Regions from separate parts of the Streptomyces sp. NPDC007264 genome, predicted to be linked through region 3. Evidence: predicted binding sites of a transcription regulator. Region 3 holds the regulator's gene; each other region holds the start of a gene.

Region 1 (10,570 bases), on a different contig from region 3:
GACGGACCCGCATGTCCCGGGGCACGGGCACGGGCACGACCACGTCCACGAGGTGAGCAAGGGGAACCTGTACTCGTGAGAGTCGCGCTGATGTGGGAGGCGCGGGCCGCGGCCGGACGGGCCGAAGACCTGCTGGCCTGGGCGAGGGAGCAGGAGCTGACGCCCGCGCCGCTGCGCCGGGAGACCTTCCGCGCCCCGCAGGACCGCGTTCTCGTCATCACCTGGTGGGACGCGGACCTCGCCGCCGACCTTCCCGACCTGCCCGACCCGGACGGGGAGTTGGCGGCGCGGCCGGTGCACCGGTGGCGGTTCGAGTCGGTGGACTGCACCTGAGCCCTCGGCCGGGAGCCTCTCCGGGTGAGGGAGGGCCGGCACGGTCGCCCTCCCCCCGGGTCCGGCTCACCGCCCTGCCGGCACGCACTTGTGGGCGTCGCTGAGGTGAGGCGGCCGACGACCGGGAAAATTCCTTGAAGGTCTTCCGCGGCTCGTGTCGATCCGCACCGCCACCGTTCGACGCAGGGGTGGGAGACCGGGAGAAGCCCGGTCCCGTACCACGGGAGTCACCATGCCGCGTTACATGTCCCTCGTGCGCATCGACGAGACCACCGCGCCCCCGGAGGGCCCCAGCCCCGAGATGATGGAGCGCATGGGGGAGCTCATCGAGGAGATCACCAAGGCGGGGGTGATGCTCGACACCGCCGGCCTGACGCCGACCGCGCAGGGCACGCGGGTGCGCTGGGAGGGCGGGAGGATCTCCGTCACGGACGGGCCGTTCACCGAGTCCAAGGAGGTCATCGGCGGCTACGCGATCATGCAGTGCAAGGACCGTGCCGAGGCGATCGAGTGGGCCAAGCGGTTCCTGAAGGTGCATGAGGAGCACTGGACGGTCACCTGCGAGGTGCGCGAGATCGCCGAGGGCTGATCACGGCGGTTCCCGGCTCCGTCCGCCGCCCTCTTCCGCGCCGCCCCTGTCGTCGGGGAGCGCGGGGCGGCGGACGCCGTCGGGCGCGCTCCTCGTCACCATCTCGGCCAGCTGGCCGCAGGCCAGCTCGATCTCCGCATGGGTCTGGTTGCGCTCGGTGACGGACGCCGCCAGCACCAGCGCGGTGAGGGCGGCGGAGGCGTTGAACGCCTGCAGGGTGATCATGGTGGTGAGCAGGTCGTGACCCTCGAACGGGCCCGAGCGCTGAGCGGCGGCGACGACCGCGAAGACCGACACGGCGAGCGCGCAGGGAGCGGCACCCGCCAGCTGGAAGCGGAAGGCCGCCCAGATCAGCAGCGGGAAGGCGAGGAACATGAGCGGCACCTCGGAGGTCTCCAGGACGCCGGCGCCGAGGGTGGCCGCCACCAGCAGTGCTCCCTCGCACCATCGTGACGCCCGGACCTTCCCCGGCCGGTGCGCCGAGCGCAGGACGAGCAGCACCGGCGCGACCACCAGGACGCCCATCGCGTCACCGGTCCACCAGACCGACCACGTCGGCCAGAACCCGGCGGGGGGCAGCGCATCGGCGAGGAGCAGGGTGGTGCTGCCGACCGTGGCGCTGACCAGCATGCCGGTGAACGCGCCGAGGAGGATGAGCGCGAGCGCGTCCCGCAGCCGGTCCATCTCCGGACGGAACCGGACGCGGCGCAGCAGTGCGTACGAGCAGAGGAGGGCGAGTGTGTTCCCCAGCGTGATCGCGAGGACGGCGGGGACGGACGGCCCGAGCGCGATGTTGACCAGGAACGCGCCGATCGCGATCCCCGGCCAGATCCAGGGGCCGATCAGGAGCAGCCCGGCCAGGGCGATCCCGGTCGGCGGCCACAGCGGGGTGACCTGGCCGCGCACCAGCTGCTGCAGCAGCCCCAGCCGGGCCGAGCCGTAGTACAGCGCGGTGACCGCGCAGATCTTCAGCGCGGCCACGCCACCGCGCCGCAGCCTCTCATGCCGCGCGACAGTCATCGGGAGTCTCTCTGTCGGCTTCGTCCCGTAGTCCATCGTCCGTCGATCGCGCGTGTTCCACCATGTCACCGGCGAATGCCCGGCTACGAGGCGGCCGCCCGGCCGGTCGGCGGGGTGCGCAGGGCGAGGATCGCCATGTCGTCGTGACCGTCGCTGGGGTGGTGGTCGGCCAGCGCCCGGACGAAGTCCTGCAGCGGCAGCCCGGCACGGGCCGTGGCGAGAGCGGCGAGCTCGTCCAGGCTCTCGTCGATGGGGTGGCCGGGGTGTTCGACGAGCCCGTCGGTGAAGAAGACGACGGTGCTGTCCGGGGGCAGCGGGCGGGTGTGGTCGGGGCGGGGCAGGTCGGGGTCCACCCCGAGCGGTGGCCCGGGCTCGGCGAACAGGTACTCCGCCGTCCGGCCGGGGGTGAGCAGCAGCGGGGGGACATGGCCCGCGGTGCTCCAGTGCAGCCGCCAGGCGGGGCCGTCGGGTTCGATGCGGGCCAGGTTGGTGGTGGTGACGGGGTTGTCGGTGATGGCCTGGAGGGTGCGGTCGAGCCGGGTGAGGACCGCACTGGGCGGACTGCCGCGGTCGAACAGCAGGGCACGCAGCATGTTGCGGGTGGAGGCCATGGCGGCCGCGGCGTGCAGATCGTGGCCGACCACGTCGCCGATGACGACCGCCACCACTCCGTCGGGCAGCAGGATGGCGTCGTACCAGTCCCCGCCCACCCGGCTGGGCTGGGCGGCGGGCCGGTAGATGGCCGCGGCGGTGAACGGCCGCAGATCGGGCAGGGTCGGCAGCAGGAGCCGCTGGAACTGCTCGGACCCCGCACGCACCCGCTCGAACAGGCGGACGTTCTCGATCGCGATGCCGGCGGCACTGGCCAGGGCGACGACGATGTCCTCGTCGTGGACGTCGAAGGGCCGGCCGTCGCGTCGCTCGCAGAGGTAGAGGTCGCCGTAGACCGCGCCGCGGACCCGGATGGCGACCCCGAGCAGGCTGCCCATGTGCGGATGGCCGTGGGGGAACCCGATGGAGGCCGGGTGGCCGGAGATGTCCTCGATCCGCAGGGGGCCGGGGTGGTGGATCAGATACCCGAGGACGCCTCGGCCGCGCGGCAGGTCGACCCCGGCCAGGGCGGCACGCTGCTGCTCCGACAGCCCGGCGGTGATGAACTCGTCCAGACAGTCCCCGGACTCGTTGAGGACCCCCAGCGCCCCGTAGCGGGCGCCCGCCAGGTCCATGGCGGTGGTCACGATGCGGTGCAGCACCCCGGGCAGCTCCACCTCCCGGCTGATGGCCACCACCGCGTCCAGCAGCCCCTGCAGCCGCTCCGTGGCCGTGAGCAGGGCGCGCAACTGCTCGTCGATCCGTCCCAGTTCCTCGCGCAGCCGCAGCCGCAGGTCGGGAAGGCTCGGCGGCTGCTCCTGGTCCCGCCCCTCGCCGCTCCCCGCCATCACGGACGCCCGGCGGCCTGATGCACGGACCCGGCACCGTGCCCGGCCGTCCCCGTGGGCGGGAAGAGGGCAGGATCCGTCCGGAGGTCACCGCGGATCCGCTCCACCAGCCACTCACCCGAGCGGTACACCCCGGCCTCCCGACCCGACCGTGATCAAACAGGCCCACAGCGTGGCACGACCGGACGGCCCGTCCCGGCCATTGCTCCGAAAGCGGCATGCCCCACCGAGCGCCGACGGACCCGGCCGCGGCACGAGGCCGCCACCGCCCGGCACCGGCCGCCCGCCCCGGAGGCGGGCGGGGCGTGGCTCCCCCGGCTCGTTCCGCGACAGACTGGGCTCCCGGGCCCGCGGGGCCGTACGGACGGGGCCCGGCCCCGGAGGGCCGCACGTACCGGACCTGCTGGGCCCGCAGAGCTGCACGGACCGGACGAGTCGGCCCGCAGGGCTGCACGGACCGGACGTGCCGGGCCGCAGGGACGCGCGGGCCGGACGTGCCGGGCCCGCAGAGCCGCATGCACCAGGAGGCAGCCATGACACCGAAGCCCACTGCCGCGGCGGCCGGTGCCATCGAGACCGTGTTCCGGATGGAGTCGCCGCGCGTCATCGCCGGCGTCGCCCGGATCGTCCGGGACGTCGGCATCGCCGAGGAACTGGCGCAGGACGCGCTGGTCGCCGCCCTGGAGCAGTGGCCGCGCGACGGGGTGCCCGACAACCCCGGCGCCTGGCTCATGACCACCGCCAGGCGGCGCGCGATCGACCTCGTCCGCCGCCGGGAGCGGTACGCGCGCAAGCTGGCGGAGGTCGGGCGGGACCTGGAGGCGGCGCCGTACCACGTCGACGAGCCGTCCCACCCCGACGACATCGACGACGACCTGCTGCGGCTGGTCTTCACCGCCTGCCATCCCGTGCTGTCCGCCGAGTCCCGCATCGCGCTCACCCTGCGGCTGCTCGGCGGGCTGACCACGGCCGAGATCGCCCGCGCGTTCCTGGTGCCGGAGGCCACCGTCGCCCAGCGCATCGTGCGGGCCAAGCGGACGCTCGCCGCGAAGGGAGTCGCCTTCGAGGTGCCGTACGGGCCGGACCGCGAGGCCCGGCTCGACTCCGTGCTGGAGGTCATCTACCTGATCTTCAACGAGGGGTACGCGGCCACCGCGGGCGACGACCTGCTGCGCCCCGCCCTGTGCGAGGACGCGCTCCGGCTGGCCCGCGTGCTGGCCGAGCTGATGCCCAAGGAGCCCGAGGTGCACGGGCTGGCCGCGCTGCTGGAGTTCCAGGCGTCCCGCTCGGCCGCCCGCACCGGACCCTCCGGCGAGCCCGTCCTGCTCAAGGACCAGAACCGGGCCCGGTGGAACAGGATGCTCGTCGCACGCGGCATCGCCGCCCTCGGCCGCGCCGACGCGGTGTCCCCCAGGCCCTCCGCCCTGCTCGAACAGGGCGGACCCCCGTCCGGGGCCCCGGGGCCGTACGCCCTCCAGGCCGCGATCGCCGCCTGCCACGCGCACGCCCACACGTACGAGGACACGGACTGGGCGACCATCGCGACCCTGTACGGCCTGCTGGCCGCCCGGTCGCCGTCGCCCGTGGTCGAGCTGAACCGCGCGGTCGCCGTCTCCATGGCGCAGGGCCCGGGCCCGGCCCTGGAGATCGTCGACCGGCTCGCCGCCGAGCCCGCCCTGCGCGACTACCACCTGCTGCCCAGCGTCCGCGGCGACCTGCTGGCCCGGCTGGGGCGCGGCGCCGAGGCCCGTGCCGAGTTCCTGCGGGCCGCCTCCCTCGCCCGCAACGACCGGGAGCGGGAGCTGCTGCGGGCGCGTGCGGAGGAGTGCCGGTAGGGCGGCCGGCTGCCGTCAGGCGGGCCGGCCCAGCAGCATCGTCGGCGCCCCCGCCACCCGCGTCAGGAACACGGTCACCGCGTTCGGCCCCTGCGGCCTGGGCAGGACCTTGCGCCGCAGCTCTTCCGGCTCGACCGCCGAGCCGCGCTTCTTGACGGTCAGGACCCCGACCTCCCGCTCCCGCAGCAGCGCCTTCAGCCGCTTCGCGTTGAAGGGGAGCCGGTCGGTGATCTCGTACGCGGTGGCGTACGGCGAGGCGCGGAGCTCGTCCGCCGTGACATACGCGATCGTCTCGTCGATCAGCCCCCCGCCCAGGTCGTCGGCCACCTCGGCCACCAGGTGCGCGCGGATCGCGGCGCCGTCGGGCTCGTAGAGGTAGCGGCCCGGCGGGCGCACCGGCGGGTCGGGCAGGCCCCGGCCGAGCAGCGTGCGCGGGCCCGGCAGCAGCGTGGCCCGTACGAGCCCGGGTTCCGTGCCGAACCACAGCACCGCCTCCTTCACGTCGCCGCCGTCCGAGATCCACTCGGCCTCCGCCTCGGCGGGCACCGCCTCGTGGGGGATGCCCGGCGCGACCTTCAGGGCGGCTCGCGGGGCCTTCAGCGCCGTGGCCACGGCCCAGGACAGCGGGGGCGAGTACGCCTCCGGGTCGAAGACCCTGCCTCTGCCACCCCGCCGCGCGGGGTCCACGAACACCGCGTCGTACGGCGACGTGTCCACTTCCGCGACGTCCGCCTCGCGCACCTCGATCAGCGCGGACAGGCCCAGCTCCTCGGCGTTGGCGCGGGCCACCGCCGCCGTCCACGGGTCCCGGTCCACGGCCAGGACCCGGATGCCGGCCCGGGCGAGCGCGATCGCGTCGCCGCCGATGCCGCAGCACAGGTCGGCGACGGAGGACACGCCCAGCTCCCGCAGCCGCCGCGCGCGGTGGGCGGCGACCGCGGTCCTCGTGGACTGTTCGACGCCGTTCGGTGTGAAGAACATCCGCTCCGCGTCCACGGCGCCGAACTTCGCCGCCGCCCGCGCCCGCAGCCGCGCCTGGGCGAGGGCCGCCGAGACCAGTTCGGCGGGGTGCTCGCGGCGCAGCCGGGTGGCGACGGCCAGCTCCTGCGCCGGAGCGGTGCCGCGCACCTCGTCGAGGAGGGCGCGGCCCTCGGGAGTGAGCAGGGACGCGAAGGAGTGGTCGGTCACGGGGCCATTGTCGGCCAGTCGGTGGACGGCGTGCGTCCGGTCGCGGTGTCGGCCCGGCGGGGCCGCCGGCGGCTGGAAGGATCCGGCGCCATGCGACTGGTGCGACAAGACGACAAGAAGTGCGCAGAGCGCCGGAAAGGGCGGGTGGTCCGCGCGCCGCGCGCCGGGACCGCGCCCGTGGCGTGCGCCTTCCCCGTCGTCCCGGCCGTCACCGCCCGCGCAGCCGGCCGCGCCGACGCCGGAGTGCACGACCGGCGGCCCCCGAGGGCGCCGTGGGCGCGGGCCCTGCTCGCCGCCGCACTCGCCGTCGCGCTGGTGTCCGGCTGCGCCCAGTCCGTGGACCCCATCGAACGGCTGGGCAAGAAGGCGGCGCAGGAGATGCACGCCTCGCACGGGCCGCGCGACCGGACCTACCGTCGCTGGGGACTGCCCGCCCCGCTCGCGCCCGCACCCCGGCCGGACCGTTCCCCGGCCTCCGCCGCGGGCCGCGGCGGCCGGGACCTGCCGCTCGTCCTCGACCGCGTTCCCACCCGCGACAAGGTCGTCTTCCTCACCTACGACGAGGGTGCCGAAAGGGACCCCCGGTTCGTCGACATGGTGCGCGAACTGCGGCTGCCCGTCAGCGTGTTCCTCACGGCCGGCGCCGTCGGACGGGGGTACGAGCACGTCGCGCGGCTGCGCGCGGCCGGAGCGGGCATCCAGAACCGCACCCTCGGCCACGCCGGACTGCGCGGCCGTCCCTACGACGAGCAGCGCGCCGAGATCTGCGGCCAGCGGGACCGCATCGGACGCCGCCTGGGCCTGCACCCGCGGCTGCTGCGCCCGCCCTACGGCACCTACGACCGCACGACGCTGCGGGCGGCGGCGGACTGCGGCGTCACGGCCCTGGTCCTGTGGCGCCCCAACCCGGACGGGGGGCCCGGCCCGTACGGCAGCGGCACGGCCCTGCGCCCCGGCGACATCGTTCTGGCGCACGAGGCGGGCCGGTCCCGCACGTCCCTCGCGGCGGAGACGGCCCGGCTCCTGCGCCGCGTCCAGGCGAGGGGTTTCACGGTGGGGCGCTTGGAGGACTACCTGTAGCGGACAGGCCGGCGGTGGCGGGGAGGTCGGCGACGGCAGGTGGTCCGGCTGTGGCGGGGGCGGTGCCGGGGGAGGCCGGGCGGCGGCCGTTCGGGCGATCCCGTGCGGAGCGTGGTCCCGGGGGTCAGGCGGGGGTCCCCGGGTCCGTGGGGCCTCTCGGGGCCTTCGGGGGCGGGCCGTTCGGGCCCGAGAAGCGCGGGCCGGTGCCGCGCGACCGGCGCCGCGCCGAGGGCAACTGGCACTCCGCTTGACCGAGTGCTAATCGCGGTCATAGTCTCGGCTCTGGCACTCACCACTGGAGAGTGCCAACACAGCGACGGGCAGGTCCGGCACCCGCGACGACGGATCGACCTGGTCGCCACCTCAGACAGTTAACCCCGTGAGATCTCCGAAGGGGGAGGTCGGATCGTGACGACCGCCAGCTCCAAGGTTGCCATCAAGCCGCTCGAGGACCGCATCGTGGTCCAGCCGCTCGACGCCGAGCAGACCACGGCCTCTGGCCTGGTCATCCCGGACACCGCGAAGGAGAAGCCCCAGGAGGGCGTCGTCCTCGCCGTGGGCCCGGGCCGCTTCGAGGACGGCAACCGTCTTCCGCTCGACGTCTCGGTCGGCGACGTCGTGCTCTACAGCAAGTACGGCGGCACCGAGGTGAAGTACAACGGCGAGGAGTACCTCGTCCTCTCGGCTCGCGACGTGCTCGCGATCATCGAGAAGTAATTCACCGAAGCAGACCGCTGTGAGCTGCGCCCCTGGCCCCCGCGACCGTTGACAAGCCGGGCGCCGGGGGCGCCGTTCGTTTTTCACCGCGATGGCGGCCGCTCGGGCAGGGCGGTGGCCGGGAATCGCAATCGAGAGGACTGAAACGCTCCATGGCGAAGATCCTGAAGTTCGACGAGGACGCCCGTCGCGCCCTCGAGCGCGGCGTCAACAAGCTTGCCGACACGGTCAAGGTGACGATCGGCCCCAAGGGCCGCAACGTCGTCATCGACAAGAAGTTCGGCGCCCCGACCATCACCAACGACGGCGTCACCATCGCCCGCGAGGTCGAGATCGAGGACCCGTACGAGAACCTCGGCGCCCAGCTGGTGAAGGAGGTGGCGACCAAGACCAACGACATCGCGGGTGACGGTACGACCACCGCCACCGTGCTCGCCCAGGCGCTGGTGCGCGAGGGCCTGAGGAACGTCGCCGCGGGCGCCTCCCCGGCCTCCCTGAAGAAGGGCATCGACGCCGCCGTCAAGGCCGTCTCCGACGACCTGCTGGCCACCGCCCGCCCGATCGAGGAGAAGTCCGACATCGCCGCCGTCGCCGCGCTGTCCGCCCAGGACCAGCAGGTCGGCGAGCTGATCGCCGAGGCGATGGACAAGGTCGGCAAGGACGGTGTCATCACCGTCGAGGAGTCCAACACCTTCGGTCTGGAGCTGGACTTCACCGAGGGCATGGCCTTCGACAAGGGCTACCTGTCGCCGTACTTCGTGACGGACCAGGAGCGTATGGAGGCCGTCCTCGACGACCCGTACATCCTGATCAACCAGGGCAAGATCTCCTCCATCGCGGACCTGCTGCCGCTGCTGGAGAAGGTCATCCAGGCGGGCTCCTCCAAGCCGCTGCTGATCATCGCCGAGGACGTCGAGGGCGAGGCCCTGTCCACCCTCGTCGTGAACAAGATCCGCGGCACGTTCAACGCCGTCGCCGTCAAGGCCCCCGGCTTCGGCGACCGCCGCAAGGCGATGCTGCAGGACATGGCGGTCCTCACCGGCGCCACCGTCGTCTCCGAGGAGGTCGGCCTCAAGCTCGACCAGGTCGGCCTGGACGTGCTGGGCTCCGCCCGCCGCATCACGGTCACCAAGGACGACACCACCATCGTCGACGGCGGCGGCAAGAGCGAGGACGTCGCGGGCCGCGTCGCCCAGATCAAGGCCGAGATCGAGACCACGGACTCCGACTGGGACCGCGAGAAGCTCCAGGAGCGCCTCGCCAAGCTGGCCGGCGGCGTGTGCGTGATCAAGGTCGGCGCCGCCACCGAGGTGGAGCTGAAGGAGAAGAAGCACCGCCTGGAGGACGCCATCTCCGCGACCCGCGCCGCGGTCGAGGAGGGCATCGTCTCCGGTGGTGGCTCCGCTCTGGTCCACGCCTCCAAGGTGCTGGCCGACGGCCTCGGCAAGCAGGGCGACGAGGCCACCGGTGTCGCCATCGTCCGCCGCGCGGTCGTCGAGCCGCTGCGCTGGATCGCCGAGAACGCGGGCATGGAGGGCTACGTCATCGCCTCCAAGGTCGCCGACCTGGAGAAGGGCAACGGCTACAACGCCGCCACCGGCGAGTACGGCGACCTGATCAAGGCCGGCGTCATCGACCCGGTCAAGGTCACCCGCTCCGCCCTGGAGAACGCCGCCTCCATCGCCTCCCTGCTGCTGACGACCGAGACCCTGGTCGTCGAGAAGAAGGAAGAGGAGGAGTCGGCCGCGGCCGGCCACGGCCACGGTCACGCCCACTGACCCGGGACGGCCGATCCGCGCCGGGGCCCGGCACTCCGCTCCCGGAGTGCCGGGCCCCGGCGTGTTCCGCCCACCGCCCACCGCCCACCGGCCGGCGGGCCGATCCCGTGGCCCGGTCCCCGTCAGGCCCGGTCCCCGTCAGGTCTCCAGTGCGTCCAGCGCCCCCAACTGGGCCATCAGCCCGAGCCGGTCGTACTGCCACCAGCCCTCGGCGAGCTTCCCGTCCCCGGTGCACCGGAAGACGGTCGTGCCGGTCATGGCGACCTTCCGGCCCGTGGCCGCGATCCCGAGGAACTCGCCCCGGTGCCGCCCGTTCCAGGTCCACCGTGCGCACACCCGGTCGCCCTCGCAGATCTGGTCCTCGACGGTGAACGTGAAGTCGAAGCCGTCCCGCCACAGACGGAGCTCGCGGCGCACGGCGTCCATCCCGATGACCTCCTGCGCGTCGGCGGGATCGTGGTGATGGTGGTCCTCGGTGAGCAGACCGTCGAGCGGCGGCGGCTCGCCCGCACCGGGAAGCAGCTCGAAGAACCGCCGGACGGTGGCCGCGTTCACCTGCTCGTCCCGCACCACCTCCAGGTCGGTGAAGGT
Region 2 (10,570 bases), on a different contig from region 3:
ATGGGTCGCGACGGTCGCGCCGGCGTCGATCGCCGCCACGGTCTGCTCGTACGTCGCGTCCGTGTGCCCGATCGCCGCGATCACACCGTGCTCGGCGAGCAGCCGCACGGACTCGATGCCGCCGGGCAGTTCGGTGGCGAGGGTGACCATCTTCGCCCGGCCGCGTGCGGCGTCGATGAGCTTGCGGACCTCGGCCGGGTCCGGGTCGCGCAGCAGCGCCTCGGAGTGCGCGCCCTTGCGGCAGGGCGAGATGAACGGCCCCTCGAAGTGGATGCCGGCGATGTCGCCCTGCTCGGCCAGCTCCGACAGCAGCCCCGCCTGCTGGGTGAGGAAGACGGGGTCGGCGGTGACGGTCGAGGCGACGATGGTGGTGGTGCCGTGCAGCCGGTGGGTGCGGACGGCCGTCAGGACCTCGTCGGCGGTGCCGTGGAAGGAGGCGCCGCCGCCCCCGTGGTTGTGCATGTCGACGAATCCGGGGACCAGCCAGTGGCCCCGTACGTCGATGATCTCCGCGTCCTGGGGGGCCGCGCCCGCGATCCGCGTGCCGTCGACGATGACGCGGCCGTCGGTCACGGTCCCGGTGGGAAGCACCACCCGGGCACCGGCGAGAACCTTGCTAGGGGCCATCAGGTGGTTACCTCCGAACGGTCAGTGGTGTGCAGGAGATCCCAGGCGAGGAGCGCCGCGCCCAGGCATCCGGCGGTGTCCCCCAGCGCCGCGGGGACGATCGAGGGGAGCTGCTGGAAGGTGGCCCGCCGCCGGACGGCGTCCCGCAGCGGTGCGAACAGGATTTCCCCGGCCTCGGCCAGCCCGCCACCGATGATGAGCGTGCCGGGGTCCAGCAGGGTGATCGCGGTGATCAGCCCGTCGGCGAGCGCGTCCACGGCCTCCCGCCAGATCCGCACGGCGTTCGGGTCACCGGACGCGACGGCCTTCGCGCAGGCCGCTGCGTCCGCGCCCGGGTCCCCGCACGTCTCGGCCCATGCCTCGCCGACGGCGGCGGCCGACGCGTACCGCTCCAGGCAGCCGCGCTGTCCGCACGGGCAGGGAGCCCCGCCCGGCCGTACGACGACGTGGCCGATCTCCCCCGCGAAGCCGTGGGCCCCGGCCTCCACCCGGCCGCCCATGCCGATGGCGCTCGCGATGCCGGTCCCGAGGGGCACGAACAGGAAGCGGTCGGCTCCCCTGCCCGCGCCGAGCCGGCCCTCGGCGAGCCCGCCGGTGCGCACGTCGTGCCCGAGCGCGACCGGGACGCCGCCGAGCCGGCGGCCGAGCAGGTCGCGCAGGGGCACGTCGCGCCAGCCGAGGTTGGCCGCGTAGCGGGCGATGCCGCGGTCGGCGTCGACGATGCCGGGGACGGCGATCCCGACCGCGGACGCGGGTTCGCCGAGGTGCCGCTCGCCGTGGGCCCTCAGCTCGGCGGCGAAGGAGAGGATCGACTCCACCACGGCGTCGGCGCCGCGCTCGCGCCCGGTCGCGCGGCGCGCCCGGTGCAGCACGGGGAGACCGGGTGCCTGCCGTGGCAGCCGCGGCTCCGTACCGCTCCCGGGGGCGCCGGGGCTTCCGGAAGCCCCGGAAGACGCCGTGTCCCCGGCCCCGACCAGGGCGGCCTTCATCCCGGTGCCGCCCACGTCGAGGGCGATGACATGTCTCACGAAGGACAGTGTGGCGCCTGAACCCTGAAGAGGTCTAGTCCATTCGCGCGGTGGAGCGCTCGCACCGGTACGGCCGAGGCCGTCACGGCCGGCTCGTCGGCCGGCCGGCGAGCCGGATACGGTTCCCCCCATGGACGACCTCACCGCCCGCGAAAAGGCCATCCTCGCCCTGGAGGGGCGCAGCTTTCCCGGGGCGGGCGCCAAGGAGCGCGCCGTGCGGGAGCAGTTGGGCCTCGTCCCGGTCCGCTACTACCAGCTGCTCAACGCCCTCCTCGACGACCCCCGGGCCCTCGCCCACGACCCGGTCACCGTCAACCGCCTCCGCCGCGTCCGCGACTCCCGCCGCGCGGAGCGCTGACGGCCGGCGTCCGAAGACGCGCCCGCGACCGTGCGTGAGCCCGGCCCCCCGCGGATAGGGTCGTGTCATGGGCAGCCACACGGACTCCTCGCCGACCCCCGCGACACCGGCCGGACGCGACGGTCTCGACGCCATCCTCGCGCGGCCCGGCCGGGCGGTGCTCGCCTTCGACTTCGACGGGACGCTCGCCCCGATCGTCCCCGACCCCGACCTCGCCCGCGCCCACCCGGACGCGGTCCCCGCCCTCGCCGCAGTCGCCCCCGAGGTCGCCTCCGTGGCGGTCGTCACCGGCCGCCCCGCCGACGTCGCCGTCCGCTACGGCGGCTTCGCCGGGGTCCCCGGGCTCGAGAACCTCGTCGTCCTCGGCCACTACGGATCCGAACGCTGGGACGCCCGCACCGGCACCGTCACCGCCCCCGCCCCGCACCCCGGCGTCGCCGCGGTCCGCGCCGAACTGCCCGGCGTCCTCGCACGCTCGGGCGCCGGGGGCGGCGCGTGGGTCGAGGAGAAGGGGTTCGCCGTCGCCGTCCACACCCGCCGCGCTGAGGACCCGCAGGCGGCCTTCGAGGCCCTGCGCGAACCCCTCACCGACCTCGCCACCCGCCACGGCCTGGTCCTGGAACCGGGCCGGCTCGTCCTGGAGCTGCGCCCGCCGGGCATGGACAAGGGCAAGGCACTGCTGGAGTGGGTCCGCGCGACGGGCGCCGAGGCGGTCCTGTACGCGGGTGACGACCTCGGGGACCTCCCCGCCTTCGCCGCCGTCGACAAGCTCCGCTCCGACGGCGTCCACGGCCTGCTGGTGTGCAGCGGCAGCGACGAGGTCCCGGAACTGGCCGCGCGGGCGGACCTGGTGGTCGACGGCCCCGCAGGGGTCGTCCGGTTCCTGAGAACCCTGGCCGACCGCCTCACCGGATCCCCCCGGTAGAACGAGCGGCCCCGCACGCCCGAAGCGCCCCGGCGAGCCGAGCCGACCCGACCCGACCCGACCCCGGGCAACACCCCGGCGGCCCGAGCCGACGCCGCACCGGCGTGTGGTTCGGTGTCGCACTGGCCTGTGGTTCGGTGCCGCATCGGCCTGTGGTTCGGCGCCGCACCGGCGTGTGGTTCGGTGCCGCACCGGCGTGTGGTTCGGTGCCGCACCGGCGTGTGGTTCGGCGCCGCACCGGCGTGTGGTTCGGCGCCACATCGGCCTGTGGTTCGGTGCGACACCGGCCTGTGGTTCGGCGCCGCACCGGCGTGTGGTTCGGCGCCGCACTGGCCTGTGGTTCGGCGCCACATCGGCCTGTGGTTCGGTGCGACACCGGCCTGTGGTTCGGCGCCGCATCGGCGTGTGGTTCGGCGCGGCACCGGCGTGTGGTTCGGTGTCGCACTGGCCTGTGGTTCGGCGCCACATCGGTCCGTGGCCCGGCCCCACATCGGCTGCGGACCGGTGCCACGTCGGCCGCGGACGCGACCCCGCACCGGCCGCGGACGCGGCCCCGCACCGGCCGCGGACCGGACGCACCGGCCGGAAGGCCGGCCCGTGCCGTCGCCGTCGATGGCCGGAAACGGCCGGCGCTCAGCCGTCCAGCGCGCTCAGCTGGTCCAGGAACCACCGGGCCGGAGGGAGCGCCGTGGCCTGGGCGGCCAGTCGCTTCGTGCGCTCGGCTCGCTCGTCCGCCGGCATCGACAGGGCCTCGTGCAGCGCCGCCGCCGTGCCCCCGATGTCGTACGGGTTCACCGTCACCGCGTCCTCGGACAGCTCCTCGTACGCACCCGCCTCCCTCGACAGCACCAGCGCGCAGCCCTCGTCGGAGACCACCGGGATCTCCTTGGCGACCAGGTTCATGCCGTCCCGGATCGGGTTCACCAAGGCCACGTCCGCCAGCCGGTACGCGGCGAGCGAGCGCGCGAAGTCGTCCTTCACATGCAGTTCGACCGGGGTCCAGCCGGGCGTCCCGTGACGTGAGTTGATCTCCTGGGCGACCCGCTGGACCTCCGTCGTGTACTCCCGGTAGACGGCCAGGTCCTGCCGGGAGGGGTAGGCGAAGGCGACGTGGACGACCCGCTCCCGCCACTCGGGACGCGAGTCGAGCAGCTCCTCGTAGGCCAGCAGGCCGCGCACGATGTTCTTCGACAGCTCCGTGCGGTCCACCCGCACGATCGCCTTGCGGGCGGTGCCGTCGGGCGCCGTGCCGATCTGCTCCCGCAGGGTGCGCATCCGTTCGTCCACGTCCGGCTCGTGCGCCCGCCTGCGCAGGAAGTCCCCGTCCGCGCCCAGCCCGTGGACGCCGATGCGGGTGCCCGAGGGAATGGCGGGGCCGAGGACCGCGTGACAGCAGTCCGTGAAGGCGTCCGCCCACCGCCGGGTGAGGAACGCCGCCCGGTCCGCGCCCAGGATCCCGCCCAGCACCTGTGCCGCGATGTCGTCGGGCAGCAGCCGGAAGTAGTCGGGCGGCGCCCACGGCGTGTGCGAGAAGTGGCCGATCCTGAGGTCGGGACGCAGCTCGCGCAGCATCCGGGGGGCCAGGCTGAGGTGGTAGTCCTGGATGAGAACCGCCGCCCGAGGGGCCGCCTCCTGGGCCAGCGCCTCGGCGAACGCGCGGTTGTACGCCTCGTACGACGCCCACTGCCGCCGGAACCCCGCGTCGAAGACCGGCTCCAGCGGGGTCTGGTACAGCATGTGGTGCACGAACCACAGCACCGAGTTCGCGACGCCGTTGTACGCGTCCGCGTGCACCTGCGGGGCGATGTCGAGCATCCGCACCCGCTGCCCGCCCGTGTCCGACGGATCGAGCGCGCCACCCGTGCGGCGCACGGCCTCGCGGTCGCCGTCGCCCAGCGCCGCGCACACCCACACCGCGTCCGCCTCCGGTCCGATCGCCGACAGGCCCGACACCAGCCCGCCGCCGCCGCGCCGGGCGGTGAGCGTTCCGGTCTCGTCCAGCGCGTAGGAGACCGGGCCGCGGTTGGACGCGACGAGAACGCGAGCGTGCTGCGAAGCCACATGCGTGGAAGCCATGCCACGAAACCTAGCCCGAGCCGAAAACGCTCAAACGTGCGGTTCGGCCGTCTGCGGAACCGTATACAACGGCCGAAACCGGTGCCCGACCCGCGCCGGCCCGCGCCCCCGGAGGGGCGCGGTCAGGCGGCCTTGCGCTCCACGTACTCCTCGATCTCCGCCATCGGCGGCCGCTCCTCCGTGTCCACGCGGTACGTACGCGGCTCGAAGCCGTGCACGCCCCGCTCGAACTGGGTGAGGGAGGGGCGGACCAGATGCCCGCGGGCCAGCCGCAGCTGCGCCGTGCGGTAGATCGCGGCGGCCATGCGGCCCAGCGCCTGGCCGTCCTGGTGGCGGTGGATGCGCACGCCCACGTCGACCTGGGCCAGCGCGTCCAGGCCCACCAGGTGCAGGGCGTCGACCAGCATGCCCAGCTCCACCCCGTAGCCGACCGGGAACGGGAGCCGTTCCAGCAGCGAGCGGCGGGCCGCGTACTCGCCGCCGAGCGGCTGGACGAAACCGGCCAGCTGCGGCCAGTGCATGTTCAGCAGCGGGCGCGCCATCAGCTCCGTGACGCGTCCGCCCTGGCCCGCGGCACCCGTGCCGGAGCCGCGCTCGCCGGCCAGCGTCAGCGGCCGGTCGTACATCGCCTTCACCAGGTCCACGCCCGGGTCGGTGAGCAGCGGGCCCACGATCCCGGAGACGAAGTCCGACGAGAACTCCTTCAGGTCCGCGTCGATGAAGCAGACGATGTCCCCGCCGGTCACGAGGAGGGAGCGCCACAGCACCTCACCCTTGCCGGGCACCGCCGGGATGCGCGGCAGGATCGCGTCGCGGTGCACCACCGTCGCGCCGGCCGCCGCGGCGACCTCGGACGTGCGGTCCGTGGAGCCGGAGTCGACCACGACGATCTCGTCGACGAGCGGAACCTGCTGCATGAGATCGTGGCGGATGACGGAGACGATCTCGCCGACCGTCTCCTCCTCGTTGAGTGCGGGCAGCACCACACTGACCGAGGAGCCCGAGGTGCGTTTGGCGGCCAGGACCTGGTGGAGCGGACGGTCGGTCACGGACCAGGAGCGGGTGCTCAGCCAGCGCTCGACTTCTTCCAGCACAGTCTGCGGCTCCTCACGTTCGACGGACGACGGTACGTTCGGTGGGTCGCGGTCGTCAAAGGGGATCAAGGGATCTTCGAATGGGTCTCGACTGTGTGATCCGTCTCGCGGACCGGACGACTATCTCAACTCTGCTGGCCTTCGGTTACAGTCTTGAACAACGCCGGTGACCATCGCATGTCGGGAGTCGCCGCTGCCGACACCAGTGAAACAACCGCATACAGCTCATCCAGAGGGGCAGAGGGACACGGCCCGATGAAGCCCCGGCAACCCTCCAGCCGGCTCTCGTCGTCACAGCGAGGCTCACGGCTAGGGAAGGTGCCAAATCCGTCTCACGGCGAGATGCGCCGTGAGGAAGATGAGGAGAAAGGGCCTCGCCTCAATGGCTGCGCAGACAGTTGCAAGCACCACGAACTCCGTGAATCTCGGTCCCGCCGCGGCCCTGTCCTGCCGCGAGTGCGGCCACCGCGTGCCGCTCGGGCCGGTCTTCGCCTGCGAGGAGTGTTTCGGCCCGCTGGAGATCGCCTACGACTTCTCGGGCTATGACACCGAGGAACTGCGGAAGCGGATCGAGGCGGGTCCCGCGAACATCTGGCGCTACGCCCCGCTGCTGCCGGTCCCGGCGGACGTCACCGAGAAGCCGAACCTCAACCCCGGCTGGACCAAGCTCGTCAAGGCCGACAACCTGGCGCGCGAGCTGGGCGTGACCGGTGGGCTGTACGTGAAGGACGACTCCGGCAACCCGACGCACTCCTTCAAGGACCGGGTGGTCGCCCAGGCGCTGGAGGCGGCGCGGGCCTTCGGCTTCACCACCCTCTCCTGCTCCTCCACCGGCAACCTCGCGGGCGCGGTCGGCGCCGCGGCGGCCCGGGCCGGACTGCGTTCCTGCGTGTTCATCCCGCACGACCTGGAGCAGGGCAAAATCGTCATGGCCGCGGTCTACGGCGGCGACCTCGTCGGCATCGAGGGCAACTACGACGACGTGAACCGCTTCTGCTCCGAGCTGATCGGTGACCCGGCCGGCGAGGGCTGGGGCTTCGTCAACGTCAACCTCCGGCCCTACTACGCGGAGGGGTCGAAGACCCTGGCGTACGAGATCGCCGAACAGCTGGGCTGGCGGCTGCCGGACCAGATCGTGGTCCCGATCGCCTCCGGCTCGCAGCTCACGAAGATCGACAAGGGCCTGCAGGAGCTGATCGGGCTCGGGCTCGTCGAGGACCGGCCCTACAAGATCTTCGGCGCCCAGGCGGAGGGCTGCTCGCCGGTGTCGGTGGCCTTCAAGTCGGGCCACGACGTCGTCCGGCCGCAGAAGCCGGACACCATCGCCAAGTCGCTGGCGATCGGCAACCCGGCGGACGGCCCGTACGTCCTCGACATCGCGCGCCGCACGGGCGGCGCGGTGGAGGACGTGACCGACGAGCAGATCGTCGACGCGATCAAACTGCTCGCCCGCACCGAGGGCGTCTTCGCGGAGACGGCCGGCGGTGTGACCGTCGGCGTCACGCGCAAGCTGATCGAGAACGGCCTCCTCGACCCGGCGAAGTCGACGGTCGTCCTCAACACGGGAGACGGTCTGAAGACCCTCGACGCGGTGGCCGGCACGGGCCTGACCGCGACCATCCGCCCCACCCTCGACTCGTTCCGCGAGGCCGGCCTCGTCTGACCTCCTGCCCGCCCCCTACCACCACCAGCAGTACTCCGACCGGAGGTCCCACCGCATGAGCGTCACCGTCCGCATCCCCACCATCCTGCGCACCTACACCGGCGGGCAGGCCGAGGTGTCCGCCGAGGGCGCCACCCTGGCCGAGGTCATCGCCGACCTGGAGAAGAACCACACCGGCATCGCGGCCCGTGTGCTGGACGACCAGGGCAAGCTGCGCCGCTTCGTCAACGTCTACGTGAACGACGACGACGTCCGCTTCGAGCAGGGCCTGGAGACGGCGACGCCGGACGGCGCGGGCGTCTCCATCATCCCGGCCGTCGCGGGCGGCTGACGGCCACTCGGCGGAGTGTTCCTTACCCTCGGTAAGGGTGAACACCGAGAGTTCATCGAATTGCCCTCTCCGTGAGAGAAACGGAGGGGGCAATTCTGCATGGTTGAGCAGGGTAGAGTTGGGGAACGTGCTCCCGGTTTCCCCACCGGGGCCTATGAGTTCTTGCCGTACACCCGGCAAGAAGTAGCCAAAGTGTGCAGTGCTTTTGCGCCATTCACTCCTTTTGTCGGGCCCGACTTGCCCTGAAGTCGGGTGAATTCTTCGTACATTCCCGACCGGTCATGCCCGGATTTCTCGTCCGATTGACCTGTTGCACACGGCAGTTGGACAGATACATTCAGCCGCGGTCGACGCGTTCCGGCGCACGCCCCCAACCGTTGGGGGGTGAGGTCTGACCCGGATCCGCGAAGTGTGGATCTGTGCAAGGGCCAGTAATAGGGGAGTTAGGCATGGCTCAGGGCACCGTCAAGTGGTTCAACGCGGAGAAGGGGTACGGCTTCATCGCGGTCGACGGTGGTGCGGATGTATTCGTCCACTACAGCGCCATCCAGATGGACGGCTACCGCACCCTGGAAGAGGGCCAGCGGGTCGAGTTCGAGATCTCGCAGGGGCAGAAGGGTCCGCAGGCCGACATGGTCCGCGTGGCCGGCTGAAGTACGCGCCGACGACTGAACTGTTCGACGTGTCGAGGGGCCTGTATCCCACCCGGGATACGGGCCCCTCGGTCCGTCCGGCCCCGAACGCCGCCCGGCACCTGAACCCGGCCTGACCCAGGCCGCAGCCGCGTCCGGCGCGGCGCCCACCCGTCTCCCGCCACCCCCCCTGAACGAGCCCGCTTCGCGGGCGCGCCTTGCGCCCACCCGTCTCCCGCCACCCCCCTGAACGAGCCCGCTTCACGGGCGCGCCTTGCACTCGGGGGGGTCGAGTGCTAATCATTGGCGTTAGCACTCTGAAGGTGAGAGTGACAATGATGGACCGGGTCGGTGAGGCCACGGACCGGGTGGGGCAAGGAACCACCGGCCGGGGCCGTCCGTCGCGGGCGCGGGCGCGGTCCGAAGTAATCACCCCCAGTCCTGGGAGGACCACTTCACATGGCCAAGATCATCGCGTTCGACGAGGAGGCGCGGCGCGGCCTCGAGCGCGGCATGAACCAGCTCGCGGACGCCGTCAAGGTGACCCTCGGCCCGAAGGGCCGCAACGTCGTCCTCGAGAAGAAGTGGGGCGCCCCCACGATCACCAACGACGGTGTCTCCATCGCCAAGGAGATCGAGCTCGAGGACCCGTACGAGAAGATCGGCGCCGAGCTGGTCAAGGAAGTCGCCAAGAAGACGGACGACGTCGCCGGTGACGGTACGACCACCGCGACCGTGCTCGCCCAGGCGCTGGTCCGCGAGGGCCTGCGCAACGTGGCCGCCGGTGCCAACCCCATGGCCCTGAAGCGCGGCATCGAGAAGGCCGTCGAGGCCGTCTCCGCCGCCCTGCTGGAGCAGGCGAAGGACGTCGAGACCAAGGAGCAGATCGCCTCCACGGCCTCCATCTCCGCCGCCGACACCCAGATCGGCGAGCTGATCGCCGAGGCCATGGACAAGGTCGGCAAGGAAGGCGTCATCACCGTCGAGGAGTCGCAGACCTTCGGTCTCGAGCTGGAGCTCACCGAGGGCATGCGCTTCGACAAGGGCTACATCTCGGCGTACTTCGCCACCGACATGGAGCGTATGGAGGCCGCCCTCGACGACCCGTACATCCTGATCGCCAACTCCAAGATCTCCTCGGTCAAGGACCTGCTCCCGCTCCTGGAGAAGGTCATGCAGTCGGGCAAGCCGCTGCTGATCATCGCCGAGGACGTCGAGGGCGAGGCCCTGTCGACCCTGGTCGTCAACAAGATCCGCGGCACCTTCAAGTCCGTCGCCGTCAAGGCCCCGGGCTTCGGCGACCGCCGCAAGGCCATGCTCGGCGACATCGCCATCCTCACGGGCGGCGAGGTCATCTCCGAGGAGGTCGGCCTCAAGCTGGAGAACGCGACCCTGGACCTCCTGGGCCGCGCCCGCAAGGTCGTCATCACCAAGGACGAGACCACCATCGTCGACGGCGCCGGCTCGGCCGAGCAGGTCGCGGGCCGGGTCAACCAGATCCGCGCCGAGATCGAGAACAGCGACTCCGACTACGACCGCGAGAAGCTGCAGGAGCGCCTGGCGAAGCTGGCCGGCGGCGTGGCCGTCATCAAGGCCGGTGCCGCCACCGAGGTGGAGCTCAAGGAGCGCAAGCACCGCATCGAGGACGCCGTCCGCAACGCGAAGGCGGCCGTCGAGGAAGGCATCGTCGCCGGTGGCGGCGTGGCCCTGCTCCAGGCGTCCCAGGTCTTCGAGAAGCTGGAGCTCGAGGGCGACGAGGCCACCGGTGCCGCCGCCGTCAAGCTGGCGCTCGAGGCCCCGCTGAAGCAGATCGCCGTCAACGCCGGCCTCGAGGGC
Region 3 (10,570 bases):
GCGCCGCCCGTCTCGCTGTGCCCGTGAGGGAAGGGGGAGGGACCGCGGTGCTCGAATCTGTCGCGGTGCTCGAATCTGTCCGTTGTCGAGCACTTGTGGAGCACTGTTCCCTTTCGAGGCGGGCCACTTCGGTAACTCGGCGCTTATGGACGCGGTCGGTCTGTCACCCTGTCCGCATCGCCAGAGGCGCATTCGTCCGACCACACCGGGGGGTTGTCCATGAGGGCCGTTCCGACGCAGCGCGAGACCGTGTCCCGTGCCCCCGACGCGTCGGCGCACGACGGCGCGGGGCTGTGGGCGTCGGCCCGCACCACGCTGCCCGGAGGCCCGCTCGCGCCCGGCGCCGCCCGCCGGTTCCTGCGCGCCGCCCTCACCGAATGGGAGGGGCTCGCCGAGCCCGGCACCGTCACCGCGCGGCTGGGCGACGAGGCGCTGGTCGTCGTCAGCGAACTCGTCACCAACGCCGTCGTGCACGCGGGCACGGACATCGACCTGGTCTGCCGGCTGGAGGACCCCCGGGACGAGCCGGCCGGACTCGTCGTCGAGGTCTCCGACCGTCACCCCTCGCGCGTCGTGGGGGACGACAGCGCCGGACACCCCTACGGAGTCCCCGAGTACGGGCGCGGCCTGCGGCTCGTCTCCACGCTCGCCACGGCCTGGGGGATCACCTACCGCACCGGTGCCAAGACCGTCTGGGCACGCCTGCCCCTGGACGGCACCCTGGACGCCGAGGAGGAGATCGAGGCGTACGCCGGCGAGGGCGCCCTGGAGTGGGAGCCGGGCACGGCCGACGGCGTCGGGCCCGACCTCCTCGCGTACCCCGACCCGGGGCGCGGCGCCCCCGACCGGGACTGGCGGGGCCGCGGCGCCCTGTCCTTCCTCGCCGAGGCGTCCGACCTGCTCGCCGGGCAGCTCGACGAGGACCTGGTGGCGGCGCTCACCGGGCAGCTGCTCGTGCCGCGGCTGGCCGACTGGTGCGCGGTGTGGCTGGAGGACGAGGCGACCGGCTGGCGCGGACCCGAGGCGGCAGTCGCCCCCGGGTCGCGGCTCGCCCGCGTCTGGCACGGCAGCGAGAACCGGATCGAGGAACTGCGCCGGGCCCTCGAGAAGGATCCGCCCCGGCTGCCCGAAGCGGTGCGCTCCCGCGCGGTGCCGGTGCCCTGGCCCGCCGAGGCGCTGGGCCCGCGGGGCGCGACCGGGGCGGCGCTCGCCTACCGGCTGATCGCCGGCGGCCGGCCGCTCGGCACGCTCGTCATCGGCCGGGCGGGGCTGCCGCGCTTCCCGGACGAGATCACCGGCCTCGTCGAGGACCTCAGCCGCCGGGTGGCGCTGGCCATCGGGGCCGCCCGGCAGTACGCGCGTCAGGCCACCATCAGCCGGGTGCTGCAACGCGGGCTGCTGCCCGGGGCGGTCGCCGAGATCCCCGGCGTGCGCAGCGCGCTCGTCCACGAACCGCGCGACAAGGGCGGTCCCAGCGGCGACTTCTACGACCTGTTCCCGGCGGGGAACGGCCGATGGTGCTTCGCCCTCGGCGACGTCCAGGGCAAGGGCCCCGAGGCGGCCGTCGTGATCGGGCTCGCCCGGCCCTGGCTGCGGCTGCTGGCCCGCGAGGGGTACGACGTCCCGGACGTCCTGGACCGACTCAACCAGCTCCTGCTGGACGACGCGACGGAAGCCTCGGACGCGGCGGCACGGGCGCTGGTGGCGGCGGGCGCCCCCGTGCCGGTCGTCGACGACGGCCCGCACGCCCGCTTCCTCTCGCTCCTCTACGGCGAGCTGGTGCCCTTCGACGGCGGGGTCCGGTGCACGCTGGCCGCGGCCGGGCATCCGCTGCCGCTGCTGCTGGGGCCGGACGGCGGCGTACGGCCCGTGGCGCAGCCGCAGACCCTGCTCGGAGTCGTCGAGGACGTGACGTACACGTGCGAGACCTTCGAGCTGCGCCCCGCCGACACGCTGCTGTGCGTCACGGACGGGGTGACGGAGCGGCGCAGCGGATCGCGCCAGTTCGACGACGGGGACGGGCTCGCCGCGGCGCTCGCCGGCTGCGCCGGACTGACCGCCCAGCTGATCGCGGAGCGGATCAGGAGGCTGGTGCACGAGTTCGGCGGGAATCCGCCGGAGGACGATCTGGCGCTGCTGGTGCTCCAGGCGGAATGAGGACGCCCGGTGGTACGGGACAATGGAGGGCATGCCCTCCGCACTCCCCGACGGCGAACCCGTCCCCGACGACGGCGCACTGCCCGCGCACGCGCTCGCCGGGGCCGCCGGGCGCCCTCTCGGGTTCTACCTCCACGTGCCGTACTGCGCCACGCGCTGCGGCTACTGCGACTTCAACACGTACACGGCGACGGAGCTGCGGGGCACCGGGGGCGTCCTCGCCTCGCGGGACACCTACGCGGCGACCCTGATCGACGAGATCCGCCTGGCCCGCAAGGTGCTGGGCGACGACCCGCGCGAGGTGCGCACGGTGTTCGTCGGGGGCGGCACGCCGACGCTGCTGGCGGCGGACGACCTCGTACGGATGCTGGGGGCGATCCGGGACGAGTTCGGCCTCGCCGCCGATGCGGAGGTGACGACGGAGGCCAACCCGGAGTCGGTCGGTCCGGAGTATCTGGCGGCCCTCCGGGAGGGCGGCTTCACACGGATCTCCCTCGGCATGCAGAGCGCCCGCCCGCACGTCCTGAGGATCCTGGACCGCACCCACACCCCGGGCCGCCCCGAGGCGTGCGTGGCCGAGGCGCGGGCGGCGGGCTTCGAGCATGTGAACCTGGACCTGATCTACGGGACGCCGGGGGAGTCGGACGACGACTGGCGGGCGTCGCTGGAGGCGGCGCTGGGGGCGCGGCCCGACCATGTCTCGGCGTACGCGCTGATCGTGGAGGAGGGCACGCAGCTGGCGCGTCGCATCCGCCGGGGCGAGATCCCCATGACGGACGACGACGTGCACGCGGACCGGTACCTGATCGCGGAGGAGGTGCTGTCGGCGGCGGGCTACGAGTGGTACGAGGTCTCGAACTGGGCCGTGTCGGAGTCCGGCCGCTGCCTGCACAACGAGCTGTACTGGCGCGGCGCCGACTGGTGGGGCGCGGGCCCCGGAGCGCACTCGCACATCGGCGGCGTGCGCTGGTGGAACGTGAAGCATCCGGCGGCGTACGGGGCGGCCCTGGCGGAGGGCCGTTCCCCCGGGGCCGGGCGGGAGGTCCTGAGGGACGAGGACCGCCGGGTGGAGCGCGTCCTGCTGGAACTGCGGCTGCGGGAGGGGGTGCCGCTGACTCTGCTGCGAGAGGAGGGGCTGGCGGCTTCCCGGCGGGCGCTGGCGGAGGGGCTGCTGGAGGAGGGGCCGTACGGGGAGGGGCGGGCCGTTCTGACGCTGCGGGGGCGGCTGCTGGCGGACGCGGTGGTGCGGGACCTGGTGGACTGATCACTCCGGCGGGTGAATCGGTGCGGAACGCCGGTTCGGTCCCTAACCTGATTCGTAGGCTGCTGCCGTAATCGCACGGTGGCGGAAACCGGAGGGCTGCGGAGATGACCGCTGTGGACGACCGACCGATGACCACCGGCATCGTGAAGATCTTCGAGAACCTTGAGGTTCCCGACGGCTTCAAAGTCGAACTCCTCCGGGGGGTAATTGTGATGATGGCGGGGCCAGACGTGGCCCACAACGACATCGTGGAGGCGGTCCAGGACCAGATCCCCCGGCGGCACTGGCGGCGACTCCAGACACAGGACATCGCCATCCTTGAAGAGACCAGTGAGCCGCAGCCTGACCTTGTGGTGGTGGAGCGCGGTGCCGGGCCCGGTCAAGGAAGGTTGATGCCGTCCGAGGTCATCACCTTGCTCGTGGAGGTGGTCTCCAAGACAAGCGTGGACCGAGATTACGGGGTCAAGCGTTCCATCTATGCAGCTGCAAAAATCCCTGCCTACCTCATCATCGACCCCGTCATGGGCCAGTGCGTACTGCTTACCGAGCCGACGGGCCACGGAGAGGACGCGGATTACCGGTGCCAGCGGATCACCAAGTTCGGCGATCTCACGCCATTGGAGCCTCTCGGTATCCAGCTGGATACCAGCGAATTCGCCACGTACGACAACGTCAGGCCCCACCGTTGGCCGTGACGAAGTCGATCAGTTCCTCCACCCGCCCCAGCAACTCCGGCTCCAGATCCTTGAAGGACCGCACCCGCGCAAGGATCCGCTGCCACGCCTCGCCGGTGTTCTCCGGCCAGCCCAGCGCCCGGCACACCCCCTTCTTCCAGTCCTGCCCGCGCGGGACGGCCGGCCACTCACGGATGCCCAGGGACGACGGCTTCACCGCCTGCCAGATGTCGATGTAGGGGTGTCCGACCACCAGGGCGTGCCCGCTCGTCACCGACTCCGCGATGCGCCACTCCTTCGAGCCGGGGACCAGGTGGTCCACCAGGACGCCGAGGCGGGCGTCGGGGCCGGGGGCGAAGGACGCCACGATCGACGGCAGGTCGTCGACGCCCTCCAGGTACTCCACCACGACGCCCTCGATGCGCAGGTCGTCGCCCCACACCTTCTCGACCAGCTCCGCGTCGTGACGGCCCTCGACGTAGATGCGGCCGGCCCGGGCCACCCTCGCCCGTGCCCCCGGCACGGCCACCGAGCCCGACGCCGTACGGGTGGGGCGCCGCACAGGAGCCTTCGGGCGCACCAGCGTCACCACCCTGCCCTCCAGGAGGAACCCCCGCGGCTCCAGGGGGAACACCCGGTGCTTGCCGAAGCGGTCCTCCAACGTCACGGTGCCCGCCTCGCAGCGGATCACCGCGCCGCAGAAGCCGGTGCGCGGCTCCTCCACCACCAGCCCGGGATCCGCCGGGACCTCCGGCACGGGACTCGGCTTCTTCCACGGCGGGGTCAGGTCCGGCGAGTAACTGCGCATTCGGACGACGATAGGAGAAGCCGGGGCCGGACGGTGCGGCGAGCGCCTACGACACGCCGAAACGGGCGGCCAGTTCGGCCCGCTGGGACCGGACGAACTCCGCGTCCACGACCGCGCCGTGCCCCGGCACGTATCGCGCGTCCTCCCCGCCCAGCTCCAGCAGCCGGTCCAGGGCCGCCGGCCAGTGCGAGGGGACCGCGTCCGGGCCGGCCTGCGGCTCACCCGACTCCTCCACCAGGTCCCCGCAGAACACCACCTCCGGGTCGCCGGGGACGAGGACCACCAGGTCGTGGGCGGTGTGGCCGGGGCCCACGTCGGCCAGCAGGACCTGCACCCCGCCCAGGTCCAGCGTCCGCTCGCCCGACACATGGTGGCGCGGACGCACCAGCACGTCCGCGGCCTCGGCCGCCGCCTCCGGGTCCAGGCCGTGGCGCACGGCGTCCGCGACCAGTTCGTCACGGCCGCGCAGAAGCACCGCGTCGACGCCCGCCGCCCCGAACACCTCCGCGCCCGCGAACGCCGCCGCCCCGAGGACATGGTCGAAGTGGGGATGGGTGAGCGCGAGATGCGTCACACGCCGGTCCCCGCCGAGCGGCGCGAGCAGCCGCCGCGTCTGCGCGCGCAACCGCGCGCCCTCGCCGAGGCTCGACCCCGCGTCCACGAGGAGCGCCCCGTGCTCGCCGACCACGAGCCCGGCCGTGCAGTCCCAGACCGGAAGCCGCCGCCGCCCCGAGCTCGGACCGAGCGGCTCCCACCCGGACCCTTCCCACAGCACCGTCATACCGCGACGCTATCGGCAGGCCCCCGGCCTGGCAGGACAGCCCGGGACAGGTCGGTACACGTCGGCACGACAGCCGGGCTCTCCCTTGCCGGGTGCGTACCCGACCGCCGTACACTGGGCCCCGGGATGCTGGCACTCGTATACGCAGAGTGCCAGGGGAAGCGCAGGGAAGATCGCTGGAGGTGCGCGCGATGCTCAGTGAACGCAGGCTCGAAGTGCTGCGCGCCATCGTCCAGGACTACGTGGGCACCGAGGAGCCGGTGGGGTCCAAGGCGCTCACCGAGCGGCACAATCTCGGCGTCTCCCCGGCCACCGTCCGCAACGACATGGCCGCGCTGGAGGAGGAGGGGTACATCGCCCAGCCGCACACCAGCGCCGGACGCATCCCCACGGACAAGGGCTACCGCCTCTTCGTCGACAAGCTCGCGGCCGTCAAGCCGATGAGTCCGCCGGAGCGCCGCGCGATCCAGAACTTCCTGGAGTGCGCGGTCGACCTCGACGACGTGGTGGCGCGCACGGTACGCCTGCTCGCGCAGCTCACCCGGCAGGTCGCCGTCGTGCAGTACCCGTCGCTGACGCGCTCGACCGTGCGGCACGTGGAGCTGCTGTCCATGGCGCCCGCGCGCGTGATGCTGGTTCTGATCACGGACACCGGCCGGGTGGAGCAGCGGATGATCGACTGCCCCGCGCCGTTCGGGGAGACGTCCCTCGCCGACCTGAGGGCGCGGCTCAACAGTCGGGTGGCGGGCCGCCGTTTCGCGGACGTCCCGCAGCTCGTGCAGGACCTGCCCGAGGCGTTCGAGGAGCCGGAGGACCGCGGCGCGGTCTCGACGGTGCTGTCCACCCTCCTGGAGACGCTCGTGGAGGAGACCGAGGAGCGGCTGATGATCGGCGGCACCGCCAATCTCACCCGTTTCGCGCACGACTTCCCGCTCACCATCCGCCCCGTCCTGGAGGCGCTGGAGGAGCAGGTCGTCCTCCTCAAGCTGTTGGGCGAGGCGAAGGATCCGGCCATGATGGTGCGTATCGGCCATGAGAACGCGTACGAGGGACTCAACTCCACGTCCATCGTCTCCGTCGGCTACGGTTCGGGCGGCGAGGCAGTAGCGAAACTCGGCGTGGTCGGACCGACCCGCATGGATTACCCGGGAACGATGGGAGCGGTACGAGCGGTGGCACGGTACGTCGGACAGATCCTGGCGGAGTCGTAAGTGGCCACGGACTACTACGCCGTACTCGGCGTACGCCGCGACGCGTCACAGGATGAGATCAAGAAGGCGTTCCGCCGGCTCGCCCGCGAGCTGCACCCGGACGTCAACCCCGATCCGAAGACGCAGGAGCGGTTCAAGGAGATCAACGCCGCCTACGAGGTGCTCTCGGACCCGCAGAAGAAGCAGGTCTACGACCTCGGCGGCGACCCGCTGTCCCAGGCGGGCGGCGGGGGTGCCGGCGGCTTCGGTGCGGGCGGCTTCGGAAACTTCTCCGACATCATGGACGCGTTCTTCGGCACGGCGTCGCAGCGCGGTCCGCGCTCGCGCACCCGCCGCGGCCAGGACGCGATGATCCGGCTCGAGGTCGATCTCGACGAGGCGGCCTTCGGCACGACCAAGGACATCCAGGTCGACACGGCCGTCGTCTGCAACACCTGCAACGGCGAGGGGGCGGCGCCCGGGACGAGCGCCCAGACCTGCGACATGTGCCGGGGCCGCGGTGAGGTCTCGCAGGTCACCCGGTCCTTCCTCGGCCAGGTCATGACGTCGCGGCCGTGCCCGCAGTGCCAGGGGTTCGGCACCATCGTGCCGAACCCGTGCCCGGAGTGCGCGGGCGACGGCCGGGTGCGCTCCCGCAGGACGCTCACCGTCAAGATCCCCGCCGGTGTCGACAACGGCACGCGGATCCAGCTCGCGGGCGAGGGCGAGGTCGGCCCCGGCGGCGGCCCCGCCGGCGACCTGTACGTCGAGATCCACGAGCTGCCGCACTCGACCTTCCAGCGCCGTGGCGACGACCTGCACTGCACGGTCACCATCCCGATGACCGCCGCGGCGCTCGGCACGAAGGTGCCGCTGGAGACGCTCGACGGCCTGGAAGACGTCGACATCCGCCCCGGCACGCAGTCCGGGCAGTCGATCCCGCTGCACGGACGCGGCGTCACGCACCTGCGCGGCGGCGGCCGGGGCGACCTGGTCGTGCACGTCGAGGTGCAGACCCCGACGAAGATGGACCCGGAGCAGGAGCGGCTGCTGCGCGAGCTGGCCAAGCTGCGGGGCGAGGAGCGGCCGCAGGGGCAGTTCCAGCCGGGGCAGCAGGGGCTGTTCTCGCGGCTGAAGGATGCGTTCAACGGGCGGTGACGTGGTGCCCTGCGTCACCGGGATGTCTGGGGGCTGCCGCCCCCAGGCCCCCGCTCCGGCCTGAACGGCCTTGTCCTCCAACGCCGGACGGGCTGGTGGTGGGCCCGGGTGGTCTTGTGCTCAAGCGCCGGACGGGCTGGTGGTGGCGGGCGGTGAGGGTGGGGCGGCAGGCCGGATTGTGGTGGGTCTCGTCGTGCCTCCAGTGCCCTGACCCGGTGCCCATTCCGCGGGCATATGCCAGAGGAAGGCTGGATTCGGACCTCTTCGGCGGACGTGACACCATGCGGTCATGTCCACCGCGCTGACCGATCTCCTCCGCCATCCGATCGTGCAGGCCCCCATGGCGGGCGGCGTCTCCGTGCCGCAGCTCGCCGCCGCCGTGTCGGAGGCGGGGGGCCTGGGGTTCCTCGCCGCCGGGTACAAGACCGCCGACGGCATGTACCAGGAGATCAAGCAGCTCCGCGGCCTCACCGGCGCCCCCTTCGGCGTGAACCTGTTCATGCCGCAGCCCGACCCCGGCGCAGGCACCGGCTCCGCGGGAGCGGCTGCCGCCGCGCTGCCCTCTGCCGCCGCCGTCGAGGTCTACGCCAACCAGCTCGCCGGCGAGGCGGCCTGGTACGAGACGGAACTGGGCGACCCGGACAGCGGGCGGGACGACGGCTACGACGCCAAGCTCGCCGTCCTGCTCGACAACCCGGTCCCGGTGGTCTCCTTCCACTTCGGCGTCCCCGCCCCGGACGTCCTGGACTCGCTGCGCCGCGCGGGCACCCTCACCCTGGTCACCGCGACCACCGTGGACGAGGCCCTCACCGTGCAACGGGCGGGCGCCGACGCCGTGATCGTGCAGGGCCTCGAGGCCGGCGGCCACCAGGGCACCCACCGCGACCTCCTCGAGAACGACCCCTGCGGCATCGGACTGCTCTCGCTGGTCGCCCAGGTCCGCGAGAGCGTGCGGATCCCGCTCGTGGCGGCCGGCGGGATCATGCGCGGCAGCCAGATCGCCGCGGTGCTCGCGGCGGGTGCCGACGCCGCCCAGCTCGGCACCGCGTTCCTCGCCACGCCCGAGTCCGGCGCTCACCCCCTGCACAAGCGGGCGCTGACCGATCCCCTGTTCGTCCGGACGGAGCTGACGCGCGCGTTCTCCGGGCGCCCGGCGCGCGCACTGGTCAACCGCTTCATGCGCGAGCACGGACCCTACGCGCCCGCCGCCTATCCGGAGGTCCACCATCTGACCTCGCCGCTGCGCAAGGCGGCCGCCAAGAGCGGCGACGCGCAGGGCATGGCGCTGTGGGCCGGCCAGGGCCATCGCCTGGCGCGCGAGTTGCCCGCCGGGCAACTGGTGGAGGTGCTGGTGACGGAGGCAGGAGCGGCGCTGACAGCGTTGTCGACGAGAGGTGCGTCCCGATGACCGCCCCGGTGTTCGTGGTCGAGCGATTCGACGTCACCGGACCGGAGTTCGTGCTCGACGGTCCCGAGGGGCGGCACGCCGTCTCGGTGAAGCGGCTCCAGCCCGGCGAGGAGGTCGTCCTCACCGACGGCGCCGGGCGCTACGCGGTGTGCGACGTGATCGGCACCGAGGGCAAGGACCGGCTGATCGTCCACATGACCTCCGTCGCCGAGGAGCCGGAGGAGTCCCCCCGGATCACCGTCGTCCAGGCCCTGCCCAAGGGCGACCGGGGGGAGTTGGCCGTGGAGACCATGACCGAGGTCGGTGTCGACGCGATCGTCCCGTGGTCGGCCTCCCGGTGCATCACGCAGTGGAAGGGCGAGCGCGGTCTGAAGGCGCTCGGCAAGTGGCGGGCCACCGCCCGCGAGGCGGGCAAGCAGTCCCGCCGGGTGCGCTTCCCGGAGGTCGCGGACGCGGCAACCACCCGCCAGGTTGCGGCACTTCTGGCCACAGCGGATTTCGCCGCCGTCCTGCACGAGAGCGGCGAGGAGCCCCTGGCCACCGCGGACCTTCCCACCGAGGGCCGGGTCGTGCTGGTCGTGGGGCCCGAAGGGGGCGTCTCCCCGGAGGAGCTGGCGCTTTTCGGGGAGGCGGGGGCGAGGGCGTTCCGGCTGGGGCGCACCGTCCTGCGTACGTCGACCGCGGGCACCGCGGCGGCCGCGCTGCTGCTCGGCCGCACCGGCCGCTGGTCCTGATCCGCGGACACCCACGGGTGACGCGGGGAACCAGGGGCTGTTCCCCGCACAGACAGCGCTCGCCCGGTCGGGGCGAGCGGGTGGCCGTATGCGCTCTACCGTCACGGGCGGGAGAGTGGCAGGCTGCCGTCCATGGGGGCATTGAGGCGGATTTGGCGGCCGAAGCAACGGCGGCTCGCGGTCGTGACCGGGCTCGTGGCCGTCGCCGTGGGCGGAGCCGTGGCGTGCCAGCCCGGCGACCTGAGCTCCGCGTCGGTGGCGTACACGACCGACCAGACCGCGACCGGTCAACTGCGGCGGCAGCACGTGGACGTGCGCTGGCTCAGCTGCACGGGCGACTACGGCAACGGCGGCAAGGCCGCCACGTCCGGCGGCACGCCCGCGCCGGGTGAGACC

Evidence for each region. Region 3 encodes HrcA, which represses chaperone genes, less so after heat shock. Its sites were predicted from a motif close to TTNGCACTCNGNNNNNCNGAGTGCNAA; they were not measured.
Region 1: groES (co-chaperone GroES) is a predicted target of HrcA. The motif match lies at 7,720-7,746, and genes of this name have one in related genera.
Region 2: groL (chaperonin GroEL) is a predicted target of HrcA. The motif match lies at 9,008-9,034, and genes of this name have one in related genera.

The regions. Positions count from the first base shown of each region.
Region 1 is NZ_JBIAFD010000009.1:119,857-130,426, forward strand. It holds gene tsaD (tRNA (adenosine(37)-N6)-threonylcarbamoyltransferase complex transferase subunit TsaD) at 1-79, shown strand, start outside; gene ACFYMU_RS17660 (hypothetical protein) at 91-333, shown strand; gene ACFYMU_RS17665 (YciI family protein) at 566-922, shown strand; gene ACFYMU_RS17670 (MASE1 domain-containing protein) at 923-1,942, opposite strand; gene ACFYMU_RS17675 (PP2C family protein-serine/threonine phosphatase) at 2,026-3,381, opposite strand; gene ACFYMU_RS17680 (RNA polymerase sigma factor) at 3,915-5,216, shown strand; gene ACFYMU_RS17685 (methyltransferase domain-containing protein) at 5,232-6,404, opposite strand; gene ACFYMU_RS17690 (polysaccharide deacetylase family protein) at 6,495-7,484, shown strand; gene groES (co-chaperone GroES) at 7,893-8,201, shown strand; gene groL (chaperonin GroEL) at 8,354-9,979, shown strand; gene ACFYMU_RS17705 (ester cyclase) at 10,118-10,570, opposite strand, start outside.
Region 2 is NZ_JBIAFD010000001.1:570,537-581,106, forward strand. It holds gene nagA (N-acetylglucosamine-6-phosphate deacetylase) at 1-627, opposite strand, end outside; gene ACFYMU_RS02590 (ROK family protein) at 627-1,655, opposite strand; gene ACFYMU_RS02595 (DUF3263 domain-containing protein) at 1,786-2,013, shown strand; gene otsB (trehalose-phosphatase) at 2,081-2,938, shown strand; gene ACFYMU_RS02605 (trehalose-6-phosphate synthase) at 3,572-5,014, opposite strand; gene ACFYMU_RS02610 (glucosyl-3-phosphoglycerate synthase) at 5,137-6,108, opposite strand; SAM riboswitch class I at 6,331-6,473, shown strand; gene thrC (threonine synthase) at 6,491-7,771, shown strand; gene ACFYMU_RS02620 (MoaD/ThiS family protein) at 7,827-8,102, shown strand; gene ACFYMU_RS02625 (cold-shock protein) at 8,552-8,755, shown strand; gene groL (chaperonin GroEL) at 9,194-10,570, shown strand, end outside.
Region 3 is NZ_JBIAFD010000017.1:103,287-113,856, forward strand. It holds gene ACFYMU_RS26250 (SpoIIE family protein phosphatase) at 220-2,157, shown strand; gene hemW (radical SAM family heme chaperone HemW) at 2,189-3,421, shown strand; gene ACFYMU_RS26260 (Uma2 family endonuclease) at 3,526-4,116, shown strand; gene ACFYMU_RS26265 (DUF3097 domain-containing protein) at 4,094-4,903, opposite strand; gene ACFYMU_RS26270 (MBL fold metallo-hydrolase) at 4,950-5,684, opposite strand; gene hrcA (heat-inducible transcriptional repressor HrcA) at 5,876-6,895, shown strand; gene dnaJ (molecular chaperone DnaJ) at 6,896-8,032, shown strand; gene ACFYMU_RS26285 (nitronate monooxygenase) at 8,322-9,440, shown strand; gene ACFYMU_RS26290 (16S rRNA (uracil(1498)-N(3))-methyltransferase) at 9,437-10,174, shown strand; gene ACFYMU_RS26295 (hypothetical protein) at 10,307-10,570, shown strand, end outside.